Regions from separate parts of the Streptomyces sp. E11-3 genome, predicted to be linked through region 1. Evidence: riboswitches for the same ligand, from Rfam matches in the RefSeq annotation. Region 1 holds a riboswitch; each other region holds the start of a gene.
The links. Region 1 has a riboswitch for cobalamin ahead of U9R90_RS00525 (acyl-CoA thioesterase). Riboswitches for the same ligand answer to the same signal wherever they lie in the genome.
Positions count from the first base shown of each region.

Region 1 (5,273 bases):
CTGTCGCAGGCGAACCTGCCGACAAAATGATGTACCCGCTCGTCCGCGAGCTGGCCGCCCCCGGTGCCCCTGTGCGGGTGCCGGTGGCGGTGACGTGCCGGGTACTCAATCTGGCCCGCCAGCCTTACTACCGGTGGCTGAACCACCCGGTCGCCGACGCCGAACTGGCCGAGGCATACCGGGCCAACGCGTTGTTCGACGCGCACCGCGACGACCCGGAATTCGGCCACCGTTTCCTCCTCGATGAGGCCCGCGCTGCCTGGCGAGACGATGGCCGAGCGGACCGCCTGGCGGATCTGTCGGGACAACGGCTGGTGGAGCGCCTTCGGCAAGCGAAAGGGCAGTGGCAAGAACGCCAAGGCCGGTCCGCCGGTCCACGACGACAAGGTGCGGCGGAACTTCACCGCCGATGCGCCGAACCGGTTGTGGCTGACCGACATCACCGAGCACTCCACAGGCGAGGGCAAGCTCTACCTGTGCGCGGTCAAGGACGTGTTCTCGGGTCGGATCGTGGGCTATTCCATCGACTCGAGGATGAAGTCCCACCTCGCGGTGATGGCGCTGCAGTCCGCCGTCGCCCGCCGCGGCCATGTGGAAGGTTGCATTGTGCATTCGGACCGCGGATCGCAATTTCGGTCCCGAAAATTCGTGTCCGTTCTCGCCCGGAACGGCCTGGTCGGCTCGATGGGCCGGGTCGGTGCGGCAGGCGACAACGCGGCCATGGAGAGCTTCTTCGCGCTGCTGCAGAGGAACGTCCTGGACCGCCAAGTCTGGGCCACCCGACAGGAATTGCGGATCGCGATCGTGACCTGGATCGAACGCACCTACCACCGCCGCCGACGCCAGAGACGCCTGGCCCGATTGACCCCCATCGAGTACGAGACCATCATGACCCCACCCGCAGCACACGCTGCATAAAACCCGCTGTCACCTGATCACGCAGCAGTCCCGTCATAGCGATGGACGTGTCTCAACTGTACGAATAATCGACACGAGGACCATGGTCTCCAGACTGATCGGGTAAGTGCGGCCGTACGAGCTCGTGCTGTTCCAGCAGTCCGGCCACCGACAGCATCCGTAACCTCCATAGGAGCGACGAAACGACGAGACATCACTCCCACCCAGACGCCACCCCTACCCCTGACCAGCGAAAACGCAGTCATCAGACTCGGAATGGCAACAGCCTCTAAGCCCGCACGCGTACTGTCGTACGCTGCCGGTGCGGCTGGTTCGCCCCGCCCGCCAGGCGGAGCGTCGTAAGAGGGAACCCGGTGGGAGTCCGGGACTGCCCCGCAGCGGTGAGCGGGAACGACCGCCGTCATTCGCACTGGAAGCTCAGGCTTTTGGGAAGCGACGGCCAGTAGGCGCCTGACGAAGGTCAGGTGCGCCCGTGAGTCCGAAGACCTGCCACTGCCCGCGCCCCACCATGGGTGCGGCCACACCGGACATCGAGGGCGGGTCGGCGGCGGCAGGGGCGATGTGGACCGCCCCGTCCTTCGCGTGCATCCGGCCATCGAGGTCGTCGAGAACTCGCGAAGGAGAGTTCCGTGACCATGGACACTCGACTGCCCGTAGGCCCCGCCCACAAGGCCCCGGCTGACTCGTGCGTGACCCTCGCCCACATCATGAGCGAGCACGACACCAACCTCTACGGCACCATCCACGGCGGCATCATCATGAAACTGATCGACGACGCCGCGGCAGCCGCCGCCGGACGCCACGCGGACGGCCCGTCGGTGACCGTCTCGGTCAACCGCATGACCTTCCTCGCCCCGGTGAGGGCCGGTGATCTGCTCACCGTGCACGCGGAGCTGGAGCGGGCCGGACGTACCTCGATGGACGTCGGCGTCCGCGTCACCGCCGAGCGGTGGAACGCCTCCGGACCCGCCACCAACGTCGCCACCGCTCAGCTGACATTCGTCGCCATCGACGCCGAGAGCCGACCACGCCCGGTCCCGGCCCTCGGCACGAGGGAAGCCGAAAGCACACGCCGCGGCCCAACAGGGCGGGCGTGAGACGAGGCGGGGGCACTCCAGCAACAAGCGCGCCCGCCGCACACCCGCTGCCGGTTCAGGGCGCGGGTGCGACGGGATAAGGCACGAACGTGCTGCTGTTCTCGTCGATGGCGAGCCGCTGACCGAGCGGCGGCACGGCGCGCTGCGGGCAGTCAAGGCGTTCGCAGACGCGGCAGCCCATGCCGATCGGGGTGGCGGCAGAGGCGTTGTCCAGATCGAGTCCGTCGGAGTAGACGAGCCGTGAGGCGTGCCGGATCTCGCAGCCGAGCCCGATGGCGAAGTTCTTGCCGGGCTCGCCCCAGCCGCCGCGGCTGCGGGTGACGGCGCGGGCGGTCCACAGGTACCGCCGTCCGTCGGGCATGGCAGCGATCTGAACATGGATGCGGCCGGGGGCGGCAAAGGCTTCGTAGACGTTCCACAGCGGGCAGGTCCCGCCGGCCCGGGAGAAGTGGAACCCGGTCGCCGACTGGCGCTTGGACATGTTGCCCGCACGGTCGACGCGGACGAAGGAGAAGGGCACCCCGCGCAGGCGGGGCCGCTGGAGGGTGCTCAGGCGGTGGCAGACGGTCTCGTAGCCGAGGCCGAAGCGGTCGGTGAGGCGCTCGATGTCGTAGCGCACCTCCTCAGCGGCGGTGTGGAAGTCGCGGTAGGGGAGGATCAACGCGGCGGCGAAGTAGTTGGCGACACCGATCCTGGCCAGCTTCCAGGTGGTGGAGCCCTCTTGGTAGTCCTCGGAGGCGTGCCGGGAGAGTTCGTCGCCGTACTCCACCAGGGCCAGCTGAGTGGCCATGCGGAAGGCTTGCTGGCCTGGGCGCAGGCGCGGTGAAAGGTGCAGGGTGCGGGCATGCGGGTCGTAGTGGTGCGGACTGTCCCCGTCGGCCGTGACGCGTACGCCATGCCGGTCGGCGAGTCGGGCGGTCAGGGCCCGCAGGACCTCGCCGGGCCGGATCCCGACGGCGGACGCCAGTTCCTCGGCGGCGGTGTCGGCGTCGTGCAGGTAGTTCTGTCGGCGGTAGAAGAACTCGCGGATCTCCTCGTGCGGCGTGCGGGGCGCAGCCGTGCCGGCGGTCGCGGCGCGGCCGTCGGCCGCCTCGGCGAGCCGCTCGCCCAGCTCCTGGTTGCTTCGGCTCAGCCGCAGCAGCACATCCCCGACGGTGGGCAGTCGGGAGGCGAGTTCCGACAGGTCGGAGGCACAGACGCGGCCGGCGGCCACCTCGTCGGCCAGGGCCTCGCGCAGGTCGGCCATGAGGCGGCTGGTGTCGCGTTCGGCGAAGAAGGCGGCGTCCACGCCGAACGCCTCCGTCAGCCGCAGCAGGACCGGTACGGTCAGCGGCCGGGAGTCGTGCTCCATCTGGTTCAGATAGCTCGGTGAGATCGCCAGGACACGGGCCAGCTCGGCCTGGCTCATGCGCCGGTCCTCGCGCAGCCGCCGCAGCCGCGTCCCCGCGTAGGTCTTACTCATCCCTTGCCCCTTTCGCCGCCCACACTCTATGCGAACGGCACCCCGTAGAGACCTTCGCAATCTTGGCAAAGAAGCGGTGGAAGATTCACAGAAGTTGGCAGAGCGCCAAGCTTGATGGCACTCAGTGTCACTGCCAGAGTCGTCGTGCGGCCCGCCGAATCCCGGCGACCGGAGCGGAACTCCGGGCACGATTCCTGCCCTGACGTCGGCGATCCCGGCGATTCCCTCCGGCGACTCGTCGACATTGCTCAATTTCGCTCACGAGTGGGGGCATGGCGGGCCGCGCACCCAGCGAAGGGATAGCGCCTTCGCATTCTTCACAGAAGATCTTCGGCTTCGATCCCCTCAGGAGACGGTCATGGCGCAGGCAGGGACACAGGCGGCACAGGAGCTGGCGCAGCGGTGGGCCACGGCCCCCCGTTGGAAGGGCGTCGAGCGCACGTATACGGCCAAGGACGTCGTGCGGCTTTCCGGCAGCGTCCGCGAGGAGCACACCCTGGCCCGGCGCGGCGCCGAACGCCTGTGGCGCCAGTTGCACGAGCAGGACTACATCCACGCGCTGGGCGCGCTGACCGGCGGTCAGGCCGTGCAGCAGGTTAAGGCCGGGCTGCAGGCCATCTACCTGTCCGGCTGGCAGGTGGCCGCCGACGCCAACCAGGCGGGCCACACCTACCCGGACCAGAGCCTGTACCCGGTCAACTCGGTGCCGCAGGTGGTTCGGCGGATCAACAACGCGCTGCTGCGTGCCGACCAGATCGCCACCGCCGAGGGCGGATCGGACACCATGGACTGGCTGGCACCGATCGTCGCCGACGCCGAGGCCGGCTTCGGCGGCCCGCTCAACGCCTTCGAACTGACCAAGGCGATGATCGCGGCCGGTGCGTCAGGCATCCACTACGAGGACCAGCTGGCCTCCGAGAAGAAGTGCGGCCACCTCGGCGGCAAGGTGCTGGTGCCGACCTCGCAGCACATCCGCACTCTGAACGCGGCCCGGCTCGCCGCCGACATCGCCGATGTGCCCACGCTGATCGTGGCCCGCACGGACGCCCTGGCCGCGAACCTGCTGACCAGCGACGTCGACGAGCGCGACGCCCAGTTCTGCACCGGCGAGCGCACTGCCGAGGGCTTCTACCGCGTCCAGAACGGCATGGCCCCCGTCATCGCCCGCGGCCTGGCCTACGCCCCGTACGCCGACCTGATCTGGGTCGAGACCGGCACCCCGGACCTGGCACAGGCCCGGGAGTTCGCCGAGGCCATCCACGCCCAGTACCCGGACCAGATGCTCGCCTACAACTGCTCGCCGTCCTTCAACTGGAAGGCCGCGCTGGACGACGACCAGATCGCCAAGTTCCAGCGGGAGCTCGGCGCCATGGGATACCGCTTCCAGTTCATCACCCTGGCCGGCTTCCACTCCCTCAACCACGGCATGTTCGATCTCGCCCGCGGCTACGCCGAGCACGGCATGACCGCCTACGTCGACCTGCAGGAGCGGGAGTTCGCCGCCCAGGCGCAGGGCTTCACCGCCGTCAAGCACCAGCGCGAGGTCGGAACCGGCTACTTCGACCTGGTCTCCACCGCCGTCAACCCGGCCTCGTCGACCACGGCGCTGACCGGCTCCACCGAGGAAGAGCAGTTCCACTAAGCACTCCCTGCGCAGCCCGCTCGTCGGCCCGAGTTCAGGTGCGGGCCGGGCAACCGCCTCGTCCGGCCCTCACCCCCTCCCCTCTCAGGAGACCCGCATGTCCACCAACGCACTGACCCACCGTGTCCAGGTCCTCGGGGCGCCGGGCGACCGC
Region 1 is NZ_JAZGRL010000001.1:128,705-133,977, forward strand. Features, by position in the region: partial or broken gene U9R90_RS00520 (IS3 family transposase) at 1-918, shown strand, start outside; cobalamin riboswitch at 1,227-1,410, shown strand; gene U9R90_RS00525 (acyl-CoA thioesterase) at 1,554-2,015, shown strand; gene U9R90_RS00530 (short-chain fatty acyl-CoA regulator family protein) at 2,071-3,477, opposite strand; gene aceA (isocitrate lyase) at 3,836-5,119, shown strand; gene aceB (malate synthase A) at 5,217-5,273, shown strand, end outside.

Region 2 (5,273 bases), on a different contig from region 1:
TGTGGGTGTGGATCTGGGTGTCCGCGCGTACGCCCGACGTGGCCAGGCGGAACGCCTCGGTGGCCCAGGCCAGGTACCCGGACCGGTCGGCGGTGCGCAGCGGCAGGGTCTCGCGCAGGGCGGGTTCGTCGACCTGGATCACGGCCGTGCCCGCCGACTCCAGGTCACCGACCTCGTCGCGCAGGGCGAGGGCGACCTGCCGTGCGGTGTCCGCGAGCGGCTGGTCGTCACGGACGAACGACCAGGCCAGCATGGTCACCGGGCCGGTGAGCATGCCCTTGACGGGCCGTCCGGTGAGGGACTGGGCGTAGCCGGTCCACCTGAGGGTCATGGGCTCGGTCCGTGACACGTCCCCGGCCAGGATCGGCGGGCGTACATAGCGGGTGCCGTACGACTGGACCCAGCCGTGCCGGGTGGCGAGATACCCCGTCAGCTGCTCGGCGAAGTACTGCACCATGTCGTTGCGTTCCGGCTCGCCGTGTACGAGGACGTCAAGCCCTGCCTTCTCCTGGAAGGTGACGGTGTCCCGGATCTCGGCGGCGATCCGCTCCTCGTACGCCGCCTGGTCGATGCGGCCGGTGCGCAGGTCGGCGCGGGCGGTGCGCAGTTCGGGGGTCTGCGGGAAGGAGCCGATGGTGGTGGTGGGCAGGTCGGGCAGGCCGAGCCTGGCCTGTTGCGCGACCGCGCGTTCCGCGTACGGCTGCGGGCGGCGGGTGTCACGGTCGGCGACGGCCGTGCAGCGGGCCCGTACGGCGGGGTCGTGGGTGAGGGCGGAGGCGGTACGGGATGCCAGGGCGGCCCGGTTCGCGGCGAGTTGGGGCGCGATGGCGTCGACGCCCTCGGCCAGGCCGCGGGCCAAGGTCGCCACTTCGTCGGTCTTCTGCCGGGCGAAGGCGAGCCAGCGGGCGACCTGCGGGTCGAGGTCGCGTTCGGCCGTGGCGTCCAGGGGTACGTGCAGCAGCGAGCAGGACGGCGCGACATCGACCCGGTCGGCGAGACCGAGCAGTGTGGCCAGGGTCGCGAGGGCCTTGCCCAGGTCGCTCAGCCACACGTTGCGGCCGTCGACGACGCCCGCGACGAGCCGCTTGCCGGGCAGCCCGCCGACCGCGGCCAGCGCGTCGAGGTTGGCGGCGGCGGGCCCGGTGAAGTCCATCGCCAGGCCGTCGACGGGGGTCTGGGCGAGCACCGGCAGCGCGTCACCGAGCCGGTCGAAGTACGAGGCGACCAGCAGCCGCGGCCGGTCGGCGAGGATGCCGAGGTCCCCGTAGGTGCGGCGCAGTGCGCTCAGTACGGCCGGGGGCTGGTCCTGCGCCAGGGCGGGTTCGTCGAGCTGCACCCACTCGGCGCCCGCGGCCCGCAGGTCGGCCAGGACTTCGGCGTACACCGGCAGCAGCCGGTCGAGCAGCGTCAGCGGCTGGAAGTCCGCGGGGGCGCCGTCCGCGGGCTTGGCGAGCAGCAGGAAGGTGACGGGGCCGACCAGGACCGGGCGTGCGGTGTACCCGAGCGCGGTGGCCTCGCGGAACTCGGCGAGCTGCTTGGCGGAGTCGGCGGTGAAAATCGTGTCGGGGCCCAACTCAGGGACCAGGTAGTGGTAGTTGGTGTCGAACCACTTGGTCATCTCCAGCGGCGGCGCGTCCTGGGTGCCGCGGGCCATGGCGAAGTAGCCGTCCAGCCGGTCGGTGTCGCAGGCGGCGCGGTGCCGCGCGGGGATCGCGCCGACCATGACGGCGGTGTCCAGGACGTGGTCGTACAGCGAGAAGTCGCCGGTGGGCACTTCGTCGATGCCCGCTTCGGTCAGCGTGCGCCAGGTGTCGCGGCGCAGTTCGGCGGCGGTGGTGTGCAGGGTCTCGGCGGTGTGCCGTCCGGCCCAGTAGCCCTCGATGGCCTTCTTCAGCTCGCGGCGCGGGCCTTGGCGCGGGTAGCCGTACACGGTGGCCAGGGGCGGCACGGTGGCAGGTCGTCGATCCACGGAACTCTCCTTCGCGAGTCCGGTCGGACCTCACGGCGCGTACGCGAAGGAGAGGGCACCGCACCGCGGTGGGAGCCCTGCCGCCGCGAACCCGCCCACGAGGTCCCGGTTGGACCGCACCCCGCTGCGGGGTACGGGCAGTGGCAGGTATTCGGACTCGCGGGCACGCCTGCGTCGTCGCGTCGCGTCAGCACTCGTACGGTGTCGTACGGACGCGCACGCAGGCTTCTACTGGCCGTCGCTTCCCAGGCCCTTCGTCGGACCCAGTGCGTGTGACGGCGGTCGTTCCCACTCACCGCTGCGGGGCAGTCCCGGATTCCCACCGGGTTCCCTCTTGCGACGCATCCCGCCTGGCGGACGGGGCGAACCAGCTGCGTCCGCCAGCGTACCCGTACCGCTGCCGGCTTGCGTGGGAGTGCGCTCCAAGACACCTACGCGGGCGGCGACTTCATCGCCAGGCGGCACCGCCTACCGTCGTACGATCTGCGGCGGCGCCGCGCGCCCGGCGGCTCCCGCGGCGTCCTTGGCGTTGTGCAGGGAGCGCAGGGCCAGCAGCAGCACCCCGATGTCGTCGAGGAGGATCGGGTCGGGAAGCAGGTCCACCGGGGAGATCACGTAGAGCAGCGCGCCCCAGAAGGCGAGCTTGTTCTCCAGCGGGACGCCCGCGTCGCGCAGCAGCTTGCGGGCCCGTACGAGACGGACCAGGAGGACGATCACCAGCACGACGGTGGTGAGCAGGATGAGGCCCACGACCGCCGCGATGACTTTCAGTTCGGTACTCATCCCCCTTCTCATTCCCGTTGCCGGGGCCCGCATCCCCGGGGAGGCGGGCCCGGAACCCGATCGGCGTAGGCCGGTCAGAGCCCGGAGGCAGGCGGTCCTGAGGCGGCGGCCTTGAGCTCGTCGGCGGTCAGGGGCGGGCCCTGGAGCGGGGGCTTGCCGCGTCCTCGCATCACCGCGACGGCGATGTCCGGGTGTACCCAGGCGGTCGGCGGCGCCGACATGGTCATCACGTCGAAGAGGGCCTGGGCGACCACGGCGCGGTCGGTTGCGGTCTCCATGAAGCGGTCGACATATCGATTCAGGAGCTTCGCGGCGGCCGGGGGCTGCTTGCCCTTGGCGCCGGGGTAGAGGATGTCCTGCGACGTCGCCAGTTCCCAGGCGAAGGCGGCTCTGCGGCCGATGGCCCGCTGCACATGGCGGGCCAGACCCGGAGCGCGCAGCCGATCGTACGCCGACGGCCCGGACGCGAGCTGGTCGCGCAGGGCGGTGATGCCCTGAGCTGCCACGGACATGCCCTGTCCGTAGACCGGGTTGTATGTGGCCACCGCGTCGCCCACCGCGATGAAGCCCTCCGGCCAGTGCCTGGCCTTCTCGAAGTAGCGGCGCCGGTTCACCGTGCTGCGGGAGAGGGTCACCTCGTCGGTCAACGGTGTGGTCTGCGAGATCAGTTCGCCGACGACCGGGTGCCGCACGGAGCGGGCGAAGGGCTCGAACCCGGCCGGGTCACGGGTGGGTTCGCCGCCTCGGGTGCCGGAGAGGGTGACCAGCCAGCGGGCGCCCTCGACCGGGACGATCGTCGCGGTCTGCCCTGGGACCGGGACGCGCGGGTCGGACTGGACGTTGACGATGGGGAAGTCCTCGGTGCCTTCCGGGGCTCGGTAGACGCGACTCGCGTAGACGAGGCCGGAGTCGACCTCGGCCTCCTCGATGGGGCCCACGCCCAGGGCCTCCAGCCATGCCGGAGCCTGCGAGCCGCGGCCGCTCGCGTCGATGACCAGGTCGGCGTGCAGGATCTGCTCGCCGTCCTCTGGGGTGCGTACGCGGGCGCCGGTGACCCGGTCGGGGCCGCCCACCAGGCCCAGGAAGTCGGTGCGTTCGAGGACGGTGACCGAGGGCAGGGGCAGCACCTGCTCCCTGACCACCCAGTCCAGCAGGTCGCGGGAGCAGGCGATCACGTACTGCATCTCGGACCAGCGGCGCATCCAGCCCTGGGCCGTCATGGTGACCAGGCCGGTGGGCAGCGGGATGCGGCGGGCTCCGGCGGCCAGCCACCGGTCGGTGATGCCGGGCAGCAGGCTCTCGAAGGCGCGGGCGCCGCCGGACCACAGCAGATGTGTGTGCCGGGCCTGGGGCAGGGACTTGCGTGCGCGGGGGCCCTCGGGGAGCGTGTCACGCTCGATGACCATGACCTCGTCGACCGCGTCGGTCGCACGGGCGAGGACGGCGGCCGTGAGCATTCCGGCCAGCCCTCCGCCCACCACTACAGCACGGCGCGGCCGGCCGGAGTGTCCGGTGGGCAGGGACGGGGATCGGCTCATCGTGGGCTGCTCTCTGTACTGGCCGCCGCCTGACGGGCCGCGGCGACAATCGGGGACCGCAGGGCGCGGGACACCCTCGCCAGGGACCTCGGACCGGCGCCCGCACCGGCGGCGATGGCCGATGCGGGTTCGGTCGACGACGGTCCGGGCGACGACGCTCCGGCGGGGGGCGATCCGGTCGACGACGGTCCGGCGGGGGGCGATCCGGCGGAGGGCGGTGACGAGGGCGCGGCAGGGCGGTGTTCGGCCCCGGCCGGTACGTACCCGGCCCTGGCCGTCTCCGCGGCCTTCACCCGTACCGCCGCGGCCACCATCGCCGCGTCGCCCACCGCCCCGGCGTCCGGGACGTCCGCGCCACCGGCGAGGGCGGCCTCGTACCCACGGGTCCGTACCGTCTCGTCGAGGAACGGCTGCAGGCCGAGGAGGCCGTCGTGGATCTGCGTCTCCCGCAGAGTGGCGCGCAGACCGGGCGCCGCCCACCAGGCGATCCGCACCGACGCGCCCTCGCTCCGGGTGGACAGGTGCAGCTCCCGCCACAGGGCGCCCAGCCGCCAGTAGGTCAGCCAGGTACGGGCGGCGTCCGAGAGCCGCGGGCCCACCAGCGGCAGCAGGAAGCCCACCACGGCGAACAGGGCCCCGACGGACGCGAACACGGGGGCGGCGTCGGTGCTCAGCGCGTCGAGGTCGGCTCCACACCACCGTGCGGTCACAGCCGTGAGCTTGGCACAGACATAGGCGATCTTGAACAGATAGCCGGTCACGATGATCATCAGGCTGGCCCGCAGCCAGCGGCTCCGCACCTGACGGGCCCAGCGCCAGCACAGGACGCAGACGCCGAAGGCCGGGGCGGCTATCGCCACGAGGTACAGCACGATCATCTCGCGGATGTACGGCGTGGTCGCGTAGTACGTGTCCAGGTCCCGCAGCCGTTCGACCGGGGCGCTGCCCAGGGCGAAGAGCACCGCGAGCGCGACGCTCACCAG
Region 2 is NZ_JAZGRL010000002.1:1,250,687-1,255,959, forward strand. Features, by position in the region: gene metE (5-methyltetrahydropteroyltriglutamate--homocysteine S-methyltransferase) at 1-1,969, opposite strand, end outside; cobalamin riboswitch at 2,111-2,339, opposite strand; gene U9R90_RS24615 (YkvA family protein) at 2,438-2,752, opposite strand; gene U9R90_RS24620 (FAD-dependent oxidoreductase) at 2,827-4,290, opposite strand; gene U9R90_RS24625 (MAB_1171c family putative transporter) at 4,287-5,273, opposite strand, start outside.
Region 2: linked by a shared signal. The riboswitch ahead of metE (5-methyltetrahydropteroyltriglutamate--homocysteine S-methyltransferase) and the one ahead of U9R90_RS00525 (acyl-CoA thioesterase) in region 1 are both predicted to bind cobalamin.

Region 3 (5,273 bases), 2.4 Mb from region 1:
GATGGTCGCGGTCGGCGCGATCGCCAGGAGCAGCGAGTTGCGCATGCCGGTCGTGGCGATGCGCTCGCGCAGTGCGGCCCAGCGCTCGGGCCAGTGCTGCTGTACGCCGTAGTGGTCGGGGTGCAGCACGCCGCGCGCGGTACGGGTCTTCTCCCAGGCCGGGAGAGGGCCGCCTCGCTCGGCGAGGTCGGCGGACGCCTCGTACGCGGCGAGCATGATCCGCTCGGCGATGCGGGTGGAGAGGGCCTTGGCCTCGGGGGAGTCGAAGGGCAGGCGGAGCTGGAAGAAGACGTCCTGCAGGCCCATCGCGCCCAGGCCCACCGGGCGCCACTTGGCGTTGGAGCGCCCGGCCTGCTCGGTCGGGTAGAAGTTGATGTCGACGACCCGGTCCAGGAAGGTCACGGCGGTGCGGACGGTGGCGTCCAGCCGCTCCCAGTCGATGTCGCCCGTCCCGTCGTCCCCCTCGACCACGAACGCGCCCAGGTTCACCGAGCCCAGGTTGCAGACGGCCGTCTCGCCGTCGTCCGTGACCTCCAGGATCTCGGTGCACAGGTTCGACGAGTGGACCGTGTGGCCGGGCTCGGCGGTCTGGTTGGCGGTGCGGTTGGAGGCGTCCTTGAAGGTCATCCAGCCGTTGCCGGTCTGCGCGAGGGTGCGCATCATCCGGCCGTACAGGTCACGCGCCGGGATGGTCTTCTGCGCCAGTCCCTGGGCCTCGGCCTTGCGGTACGCCGCGTCGAACTCGTCGCCCCACAGGTCGACCAGCTCCGGCACATCGGAGGGCGAGAACAGCGACCAGTCGCCGCCCGACTCGACCCGGCGCATGAACTCGTCCGGGATCCAGTGCGCCAGGTTGAGGTTGTGCGTACGCCGCGCCTCCTCACCGGTGTTGTCGCGCAGCTCCAGGAACTCCTCCAGGTCCGCGTGCCAGGTCTCCAGGTAGACACAGGCGGCGCCCTTGCGGCGGCCGCCCTGGTTGACCGCGGCGACCGAGGAGTCGAGGGTGCGCAGGAACGGCACGATGCCGTTGGAGTGGCCGTTGGTGCCGCGGATCAGCGAACCGCGGGAGCGGATACGGGAGTACGGGAGTCCGATGCCGCCCGCGTGCTTGGAGAGCCGCGCCACCTGGTGGTACCGGTCGTAGATCGAGTCGAGCTCGTCCAGCGGCGAGTCCAGCAGGTAGCAGGAGGACATCTGGGGGTGCCGGGTGCCGGAGTTGAACAGGGTCGGCGACGACGGGAGGTAGTCGAGCCTGCTCATCAGGGAGTACAGCGCGGCGACTTCGTCCACGGCCCGGTCGGAGTGGTCCTCGGCGAGGCCTGCGGCCACCCGGAGCATGAAGTGCTGCGGGGTCTCGATGACCTGGCGGGTGACGGGGTGGCGCAGCAGATAGCGGCTGTGCAGCGTCCGCAGTCCGAAGTAGCCGAAGCGGTCGTCGGCGCCGGTGTCGATCAGCGCGTCCAGGCGGGCCGCGTGGGTGCGTACGAATTCGGCCGTACGGTCCGCGATCAGGCCCTCGCGGTGTCCGGTGGCGACCGAGTCGGAGAAGGTGACAACCCCCTGCGAGGCTGCCTCCTTGGCGATGGTGACCGTCAGCAGCCTGGCCGCCAGGCGCGCGTACGCCGGGTCGTCACCGATCAGGCCCGCGGCCGCCTCGGTGGCGAGCGAGCGCAGCTCGGCCTCGTCCGATCCGGCGTGCCGGCCGCGCAGCGCGGCGGCGGCGACCTTGCCCGGGTCGGTGTCGGGGAGGTCGGCGGTGAAGTCGGTCAGGGTCCGCAGCAGTGCGGTGCCCGGGGCGTCTTCGACCCGCTCGGCAACCCTTGAGACAGGATCGGCTGGCGCGATGGTCACGGTGGAGCACTCCCTCGCTCGGCGCGGGGCCCGCGGGGAGCGGCGGGGGAGACGGGCGCGGGCACCCGTGCCGGGCCACCGCGCTCCGCGTCCACCAGCCCATTCCACGAGGCCCGGACGTATCGGCACCCGGACCGGACGGTACGAGTGCGCTGTCGGCAGGACCTCGGACTGAGCGGGTACGCAAAAGCGCACCAGTACACCGTTGCGGGACAGTTCCGGATTTGCACCGGATTCCCCTGCGGCGACAGCGAGCACGAGCATACATGTGGGGTTCGTTGGTTGCGGGACCCCCCACATATTGTGTCGCGGTGTCCCTGCGTAGGGTGGGGCGCGCTAGGCCACGGGCCGCGGTGTCACGGGTTGCCGAGCCACGCCACGGGCCGCGGTGTCACGGGTTGCCGAGCCACGCCACGGGCCGTCGCGCTACCAGGCCAGCGCGTAGGTGAGGAGGCTGACCAGGTCGGGTACGGGCTCCCAGTCGCGGTCCGGTGTCCGTACGAAGCCAAGCCGTTCGTAGATCCGGTGTGCCGAGTGCATCGAGGCCTGAGTGGACAGCACGACGCCGGTGCACTCCGCGGCCCGCGCCCGCTCCAGGCAGGCCCGCACCAACGCCTCGCCCACACCCCGGCCGCGCGCGGCCGGGTCCACGGCGAGCATCCGGAACTCGGCCTCGCCGGTCCTGGCTATCTCCGCCAGGGGAGTCCCGGCCACCGCGAAGGTCACCCCGCCGAGCGGCGCCGCGCCCGTCGGCCCGCCGCTGTCCACGGCGACGAGTACCTCGGCCTTCGCCGCGCGCGAGGCCACGTCGCGCAGCGTGTGCAGATACGGGTCCTCGGCGCCGAAGTCCAGGTGGCCGTCCTGGAGATAGGCCTGTGCGGTGAGCTCGCCCAGTGCTTCGTACTCCTCGGCCCGTGCCGGTCTGATCTGGAAGTCCATGATTCGCAGTGTGCCGTACGGCGCTGACAGCGGGCCGCGGTTTTCCCCAGGGAAACCGGCGGCCCGCTGTCATGGGGTCAGCAGCAGCGGAAGCCCTCGCGGGGATCGCGCCCGTGCCCGTCGGTGCGCCGCCGCTCGAACTCGCCGCGGCACAGCACCGGGGCGTCCGGATGCTCGTGGCGGGCCCGCTCGACATAGCGGTCGTAGGCGTTCTCGCCGGTGAACTCGCGTACGTACCACCACAGTCGGGCCAGTGCCCCGCGTGGCGCGGCGGTCGCGCTCACCGGACCGGCTCCGGCTCGTCGGGGCGCTGCTCGGGGATGCCGCCGCCGGGGCCCAGGCCCGCGGCCGCGAGTTGGGCCTTCTCCTCCGGCGTCGCGATCAGTTCGTCCGGGGCGATGATCTGGGACTCCTCGTACGGGGCCTCCTTGAGCTCCGCCGACTGCGGGTTCCGTATGGCCTTCACACAGACCCGTACGGCGTCGGCGATCACGACGACGATCAGCAGTGCGAACACCGCCGAAAGGGTGCCCTGGACCGTGGTGTTGGTGACGATCGTCTCCAGGTCCGCGAGTTCCTTGCCGCTGAAGTCCCCGGAGTCGATCTTGTCCTGGGTCGCGGAGCGCAGGCTGAAGAAGCCGACGCGCGGGTCGTCCGAGAACACCTTCTGCCAGCTGGCGGTGAGGGTGACGACGGCGTCCCAGGCGAGCGGGACACCCGTCACCCAGGCCCACTTGAGCCGCCCGGACTTGATCAGCATGACCGTGCAGACCGTGAGGGCGACCGCGGCGAGCAGCTGGTTGGAGATACCGAAGATCGGGAAGAGCTGGTTGATCCCGCCGAGCGGGTCATGGACGCCGACCCAGAGGAAGTAGCCCCAGGCCAGCACCACCAGGGCGCTGGTGAGATAGACGCCGGGCAGCCAGCCCACATCGCGGAACTTCCCGAGTACGGGTTCGGTCCTGCCCAGCGCCCTGCCCAGGCCCCGGGGCATCCAGGATGCCTGCCGCGCCTTGCCGACCAACGGCTGGGTGTTGCCGATGACTTCCTGGAGCATGAAGCGGCCGACGCGGGTGCCGGAGTCGATCGCGGTGAGGATGAACAGCACCTCGAACATGATCGCGAAGTGGTACCAGAACGCCATCATGCCGGAGCCGCCGATGACGCCCGAGAAGATGCTGGCGACGCCCAGCGCGAAGGTGGGTGCGCCACCGGTGCGCGACAGGAGCCCGTCCTCGCCCAGGTGCACGTCCTGGGCGGCCGCGGCCAGGTCGGCGGGCGTGATGGAGAAGCCGAAGCCGGTGATCGTGTCGGAGACGGTCTGCAGATCGGCGCCGATGATGTTCGGCGGGGCGTTCATCGCGAAGTAGAGCCCTGGGTCCAGGACACAGGCCGCGATCATCGCCATCACGGCGACCGAGGACTCCATCAGCATGCCGCCGTAGCCGACCATGCGGACCTGGGTCTCCTTCTGGATCATCTTGGGCGTGGTGCCCGAGGAGATCAGGGCGTGGAAGCCGGAGAGGGCGCCACAGGCGATGGTGATGAAGACGAACGGGAAGAGCGAGCCCGCGAAGACCGGCCCGTCGCCGCGTCCCGCGAAGTCGGTGACGGCGTCCATCTTCATGCCCGGCAGCGTGAAGAGGATGCCGAGCGCCAGCATCCCGATCGTGCCGATCTTCATGAAGGTCGAGAGGTAGTCGCGCGGTGCGAGCAGCATCCACACCGGGAGTACGGAGGCGACGAAGCCGTAGATGACCAGCCAGACGACCAGGGTCGACTTGTCGAGGGTGAAGGCGCCGGCCCAGCTCGACTCGGCGACCCAGCGGCCCGCCACGATGGCGAGCAGCAGCATCCCGACGCCGAGCAGCGAGACCTCCGCGACCCGGCCCGGCCGGATCCAGCGCATGTAGATGCCCATGAACAGGGCGATCGGGATCGACAGCGCGGTGGCGAAGGTGCCCCAGGGCGACTCGGCCAGGGCGTTGAGCACTACGAGGGACAGCACCGCGATCAGGATGATCATGATGGAGAAGACCGCGAGCAGACCGGCGATGCCGCCGATCGGGCCGATCTCCTCGCGGGCGATCCGGCCCAGCGACTTGCCGTTGCGGCGGGTGGAGAAGAACAGGACCACCATGTCCTGCACCGCGCCCGCGAAGATCACGCCGACGATGATCCAGATGGTGCCGGGGAGGTATCCCATCTGCGCGGCCAGCACCGGGCCGACCAGCGGGCCCGCCCCGGAGATGGCCGCGAAGTGGTGGCCGAGCAGCACCCGCCGGTCGGTCGGGTGGAAGTCGACGCCGTCGTTCAGGCGTTCGGCAGGGGTGGCCCGGGTCCGGTCCGCCTTGAGTACCCGGTACAGGATGAACTTGGCGTAGAACCGGTACCCGATCGCGTACGAGCCGAGTGCCGCGCCCACCATCCAGGCGGCCGAGACCTCTTCGCCTCGGGACAGCGCGAGCATCGCCCAGCTGAGG
Region 3 is NZ_JAZGRL010000001.1:2,480,111-2,485,383, reverse strand. Features, by position in the region: gene U9R90_RS11115 (ribonucleoside-diphosphate reductase subunit alpha) at 1-1,851, opposite strand, end outside; cobalamin riboswitch at 1,991-2,132, opposite strand; gene U9R90_RS11110 (GNAT family N-acetyltransferase) at 2,278-2,790, opposite strand; gene U9R90_RS11105 (CstA-like transporter-associated (seleno)protein) at 2,868-3,074, opposite strand; gene U9R90_RS11100 (carbon starvation CstA family protein) at 3,071-5,273, opposite strand, start outside.
Region 3: linked by a shared signal. The riboswitch ahead of U9R90_RS11115 (ribonucleoside-diphosphate reductase subunit alpha) and the one ahead of U9R90_RS00525 (acyl-CoA thioesterase) in region 1 are both predicted to bind cobalamin.

Region 4 (5,273 bases), on a different contig from region 1:
TGCCCGGCACCACGACCAGATCGGCGTCATGCAGCTCGTCGGGCCGGTCCACGAACCGCACCACCACGCCGGGTTCGGCGGCCAGCGCGTCCACATCGGTGAAGTTCGACATCAGCGGTACGGCGCACACGGCGACCCGCAGCACCTCGTCGCCGACCGGCGGAGCGACCACCGACTCGCGCACGGCGCCGCGCAGCGAGACCCGCAGCCCGTCCTCCTCGTCGATGCCGAGCCCGTGCGCGAACGGCAGCACACCGTACGTCCGCCGCCCGGTGAGCTGGCGCAGCATCTCCAGGCCCGGTTCGAGCAGGGACACATCGCCGCGGAACTTGTTGACCAGATACCCGGCGACCAGCTCCTGGTCGGTGCCGCTGAGCAGCGCCGTCGTACCGAAGAAGGACGCGAAGACGCCACCGCGGTCGATGTCCCCGACCACCACCACCGGGAACCGGGCCGCCCGCGCGATCCCCATGTTCACGATGTCGGTACGCCGCAGATTGATCTCGGCGGGACTGCCCGCGCCCTCACAGATCACCGCGTCGTACGAGCTCCGCAGCTCCTCCAGGCACTCCACCACCGTGCCGAGCAGGGCTTCCTGACGGCCCCCGTGCAGCCCTCACCCGGGGGACGACCCCCCAGACCCCCCGAAGAACCCGCGCGCGCTCATCTCGCCCACCGGCTTGCCCATCAGGACGACCTGGCTGGAGCGGTCGCTGCCGGGCTTGAGCAGCACCGGGTTCATCAGCGCGGTGGGCTCGACACGGGCGGCCTGTGCCTGCATCGCCTGGGCGCGGCCGATCTCGGCGCCCTCGCGTGTGACGAACGAGTTCAGCGACATGTTCTGCGCCTTGAAGGGCGCGACGGACACGCCCTTGCGCGCCAGCCAGCGGCAGATGCCCGCGGTGACCACGCTCTTCCCGGCGTCCGACGTGGTCCCGGCGACCAGCAGCCCGCCCCCACGACCTGTCCGCGGTGTCGGCGTCACGATGCCCCTCCCCGTCGTCGCGTACGGCGGCGCAGCGCCGCCGCCCCGAGCCGCCCGGCTACGGACGCGCCCAGCGCCAGCGCGCCGACCCGCCGCGACAGCCGTACGGCCCGCTCGATGTCCCCGACCTCGATCGTCCGGCCCTCGGTGTTGAGTACCGGTCGGTGCTCGACCCGTCCGCCGTAGGACAGTGTTCCGCCGAGCCGCACGCCCAGCGCCCCGGCGAACGAGGCCTCCACCGGGCCCGCGTTGGGGCTCGGGTGCTTGCTCGCGTCGGCCCGCCAGGCGCGCAGCGCGCCGCGCGGGTCGCCGCCCGCGACGACTCCGAGGGCGGCGGTCAGGCGGGCACCCGGCCATCCGGCCACGTCGTCGAGGCGGGCCGAAGCCCACCCGTAGCGCCGGTACTTCGCCGACTTGTGGCCCACCATCGCGTCCAGGGTGTTCACGGCCCGGAATCCGACCAGGCCAGGCACGCCGCCGACGGCACCCCACACCAGCGCGCCGACCACGGCGTCCGAGGTGTTCTCGGCGACCGACTCGACGACGGCCCGCGCGATACCGGGACCGTCCAGCGCCTGCGGATCGCGCCCGCACAGGTGCGGCAGCCGCTCCCGGGCGACGTCGAGGTCCCCGGCCTCCAGCGCGGAGCCGACGGCCCGCGCCTCACGCCCCAAGGACGTACCGCCCAGGACGGCCCACGTCGTGGCGGCGGTCAGCGCGACAGAAGCGGCGGGGGAGTGGCGCAGGGCGCGCGAAGCCAGCGCGGCGGCGCCCAGGGCACCACCAGCGCACACCGTGGTGTGCAGGGCACCCCAGCCGCGGTGGTCACGCCACAGCAGGCGCTCGACGGAGCCCGCCGCACGGCCGAACGCGGCGACCGGATGGCCGCGGCGCGGATCGCCGAGCAGCAGATCGCCGAGCAGGCCCGCGGTGGCGCCGTACGCGAGAACACGATCGGCACGCACGGGGTCAGCCGGCCGATACGCCTCGAAGGACCTCTGGAGTGCGGTGAGTACCCCACGCACGGGTACTCAACAGGCTGGTACTCAACAGACTGGTACTCAACAAGATGTGTGACGGGCAGCCCGGCATCGCGCTTTGTCCTCACTCAGGGTCCGCGCCCTGGTTCGACGGAAAACGGCGACGTGAGTCTCCTGGCTCCCGGATACGCGCAGCTCCCCCGGCCTTCCAATCCGCAGCCGCGGACCGTGACTTCCGGTGTTGGGGGAGAGCTCCCCGGTGACAGTGGCGGGACCGCGCCGGATTCGCACCGGCTTCCTCTCCTGCCGCCGTATATGGCTCCGGCAGTCCACCACGGTCCCCGAACGCCCGTCAACTCGTCGTTGACCTGCACAGGGACTGTGTTACGAGGACCACTTCGAGGTGGCCTCGCGGGGTCGCGCCGAAGCATTGAGGGAGCGCACGGAAGCGGCGCCCGGCGACCGTGGTGAAGGTCGCGAGGCGCCGCTCGCGGAGTGCGCTGCCCCCGTCAGGAGGCGATCATGGTTCCCGTCAGGAAACGATCATGAAGATGCCGTACGCCACCGCCGCGGTGCAGGCGGCGAAGCAGGCGTACGCGCCTGTACGTGCCAGGGTCGCGGAGCCGCCCTGCTCGGCGGCCTCCTCCTGCTTGGAGAGGCCGATCATGCCCAGGGTGAAGAGGGCCACCAGGCCGACGGTCGCCACGAGGCTGACGCCGAAGACGGAGCCGAGGGCTTCCCAGTCGATGTCCATGCTGCTGTTTCCTTAACTCGGGCTCGAAGCCGTGCTCATCAGACCCGGGCGGGTCGCGTGTCGGCGTCCGACGCCGCCGCGGCCTGGGCCGGGATGGTGGTCAGGGCCTCGTCGGCCGTCTCTGCGGCCGCCTCCGCGGCTTCGGCCGCGGCGGTCGGCGGCGGGACGACCGCCGCGATCGCGTTGGTCACGACACCCGCGGGCTCGGCCTCGCCCGAGGCGGAAGCGGAGGCGGCGGGGGCGTTCTCGTCGACCTCGTTGACGTTGGTGTGGTCGATGACCTGGCGGCGCGAGATAAACCAGATCGCGGCACAGGAACCGATCAGGAAGGCGACGACGACGGCGACGCCCCAGTCACCCTGCCGGGCGACGAACTCCGCCAGCGCGGCGACCAGACCGGCGGCCGGCAGGGTCAGACCCCAGGCCACGAACATCCGGGTCGCGGTCGACCAGCGGACCACACCGCCCTTGCGGCCGAGGCCCGCGCCCATCACGGCGCCGGAGCAGGAGTGTGTGGTCGACAGCGAGAAGCCGAGGTTCGACGAGGACAGGATGACCACGGCCGCACTGGTCTGGGCGGCGAAGCCCTGCTGCGGCTGGAGGTCGGTGAGGCCCTTGCCCATGGTGCGGATGATGCGCCAGCCGCCCAGGTAGGTACCGAGCGCGATCGCCATACCGGCGGAGACGATCACCCAGACCGGCGGGTTGGAGCCGGGCGCGAGAGCGCCGCCAGCGACCAGCGCCAGGGTGATGATGCCCATCGTCTTCTGGGCGTCGTTGGTGCCGTGCGCCAGCGAGACCAGGCCGGCGGAGGCGATCTGGCCGCCGCGGTAGCCCTTCGCCGAGGTCTTCGCGCTGACGTTCTTGCCGAGCTTGTACGTCAGCCGGGCGCCGATCATCGCGGCGATACCGGCGACCAGCGGGGCGGCGACGGCCGGGATCAGCACCTTGGTGACGACGACCCCGCCGTTGACACCGCTGATGCCGATGGACGCGATGGTGGCGCCGATCAGACCGCCCATGAGGGCGTGCGAGGAGCTGGAGGGCAGGCCGACCAGCCAGGTCACCAGGTTCCAGAGGATGGCACCGACGAGTGCCGCGAGGATCACCTCAGGTTGGATGCCGTCCTCCTGCACCAGCCCCTTGGAGATCGTCTTGGCGACCTCCACGGACAGGAAGGCTCCGACCAGGTTCAGCACGGCGGACATGGCCACCGCGGCTTTGGGCTTCATCGCGCCGGTCGAGATGGTCGTCGCCATCGCGTTGGCGGTGTCGTGGAAACCGTTCGTGAAATCGAACACGAGAGCTGTCACGATCACGATCGCTAGCAGCAGCGTGATGTGTTCCATTTACCCAGGCAATCGCTTGATGTCATTGGCTTGTGGAACGTAGGCAACCTGAGTGAACGGAAGGTGAACTGGGGTGGGCGCCACGGTTTACCTGAGCGGCGTGCGGCCGTTCCGCTTAGGCCGCGACGGCGGCGCCCGCGCCGGGATTGCCGGGATTGCGGGCCCGCTAGCTGCGGGCGAACCTCTTCAACTGCGCCTGGGAGCCGTTGAAGAGATTCTGATCACCCGGCAGCTTCCCCTTGTTGCTGTACTGCCAGAAGGTCGGATACGACCACCCCGCGGGCAGCCGCCCGGGCGACGAGTTGTAGCTGGCCAGCCACAGGGCGTGGTGGGTGCCGAAGGCGCGGCTGTTACCGGTGCATTTCTTCCACCAGTGCGCCGTCGTGTAGATCACCGGATGGCGGCCGGTCTGCCGCCTCACCTCGGCGCTGAAGGCGCTGATCCAGCCGACCATCTTCTTCTTGCTCAGCCCGTAGCACTTCTTCTTCTTGCTGTACGGGTTGTACTCGATGTCGAGCGCGGGCGGCAGCGTCCAGCCGTCGCCGCGCCACAGGCCGCCGTTCCGGACGAAGTACGCGGCCTGCTTCTTGCCGGACGACTTGTGCGGCACGGCGAAGTGGTACGCGCCGCGGATCAGTCCCTGCTCGCGCGAGCCGTCGTACTGCTGACGAAAGTACGGGTTCTTGTACGTATGCGACTCGGTCGCCTTCACGTACACGAACCGGGCGCCCTTGCTCTTCGCCTTGCGCCAGTTGACCTTCTTCTGGTGCGAGGAGACGTCGTGCCCCCGCGGCTTGGGCGCGGCGCCCGCGGGGGCCGCGGCGATGGCGGTGCCCGCGAGGGCGAGGGTCACGGCCGACGCTCCGATGGCGCGGGCGCGAGCGCGGGCGGCGCGGCTGGGGCGCCGGGACGGATGGTGATCACGAGCCATATTTCCCCCCGATGGCGACGTGCATGACAAATCACCCTGAGGCTAACCGAGATCCCCACTATGCCCGTCGATCTCCGGCCAATCGTTGGCACACGCCCATGTATGCCCATATGGAGGACTAAGGATTCCGAGGCTCCGCACCACGGGCGCGCCGCTCACCTGGCAGGATCGCCCCATGGATGGTCGAACAGGGGAACGGACCCGGGTGCCGTCGGACGGCGCGCTCGAACGGGCCTGGGCGGAGCTCGTGGCGACGGCCCGCAGGACGGCGACG
Region 4 is NZ_JAZGRL010000002.1:1,077,792-1,083,064, reverse strand. Features, by position in the region: partial or broken gene U9R90_RS23830 (cobyric acid synthase) at 1-985, opposite strand, end outside; gene U9R90_RS23825 (cobalamin biosynthesis protein) at 982-1,950, opposite strand; cobalamin riboswitch at 2,133-2,267, opposite strand; gene U9R90_RS23820 (hypothetical protein) at 2,498-2,719, opposite strand; gene U9R90_RS23815 (anion permease) at 2,758-4,068, opposite strand; gene U9R90_RS23810 (lysozyme) at 4,235-4,999, opposite strand; gene U9R90_RS23805 (class II aldolase/adducin family protein) at 5,175-5,273, shown strand, end outside.
Region 4: linked by a shared signal. The riboswitch ahead of U9R90_RS23825 (cobalamin biosynthesis protein) and the one ahead of U9R90_RS00525 (acyl-CoA thioesterase) in region 1 are both predicted to bind cobalamin.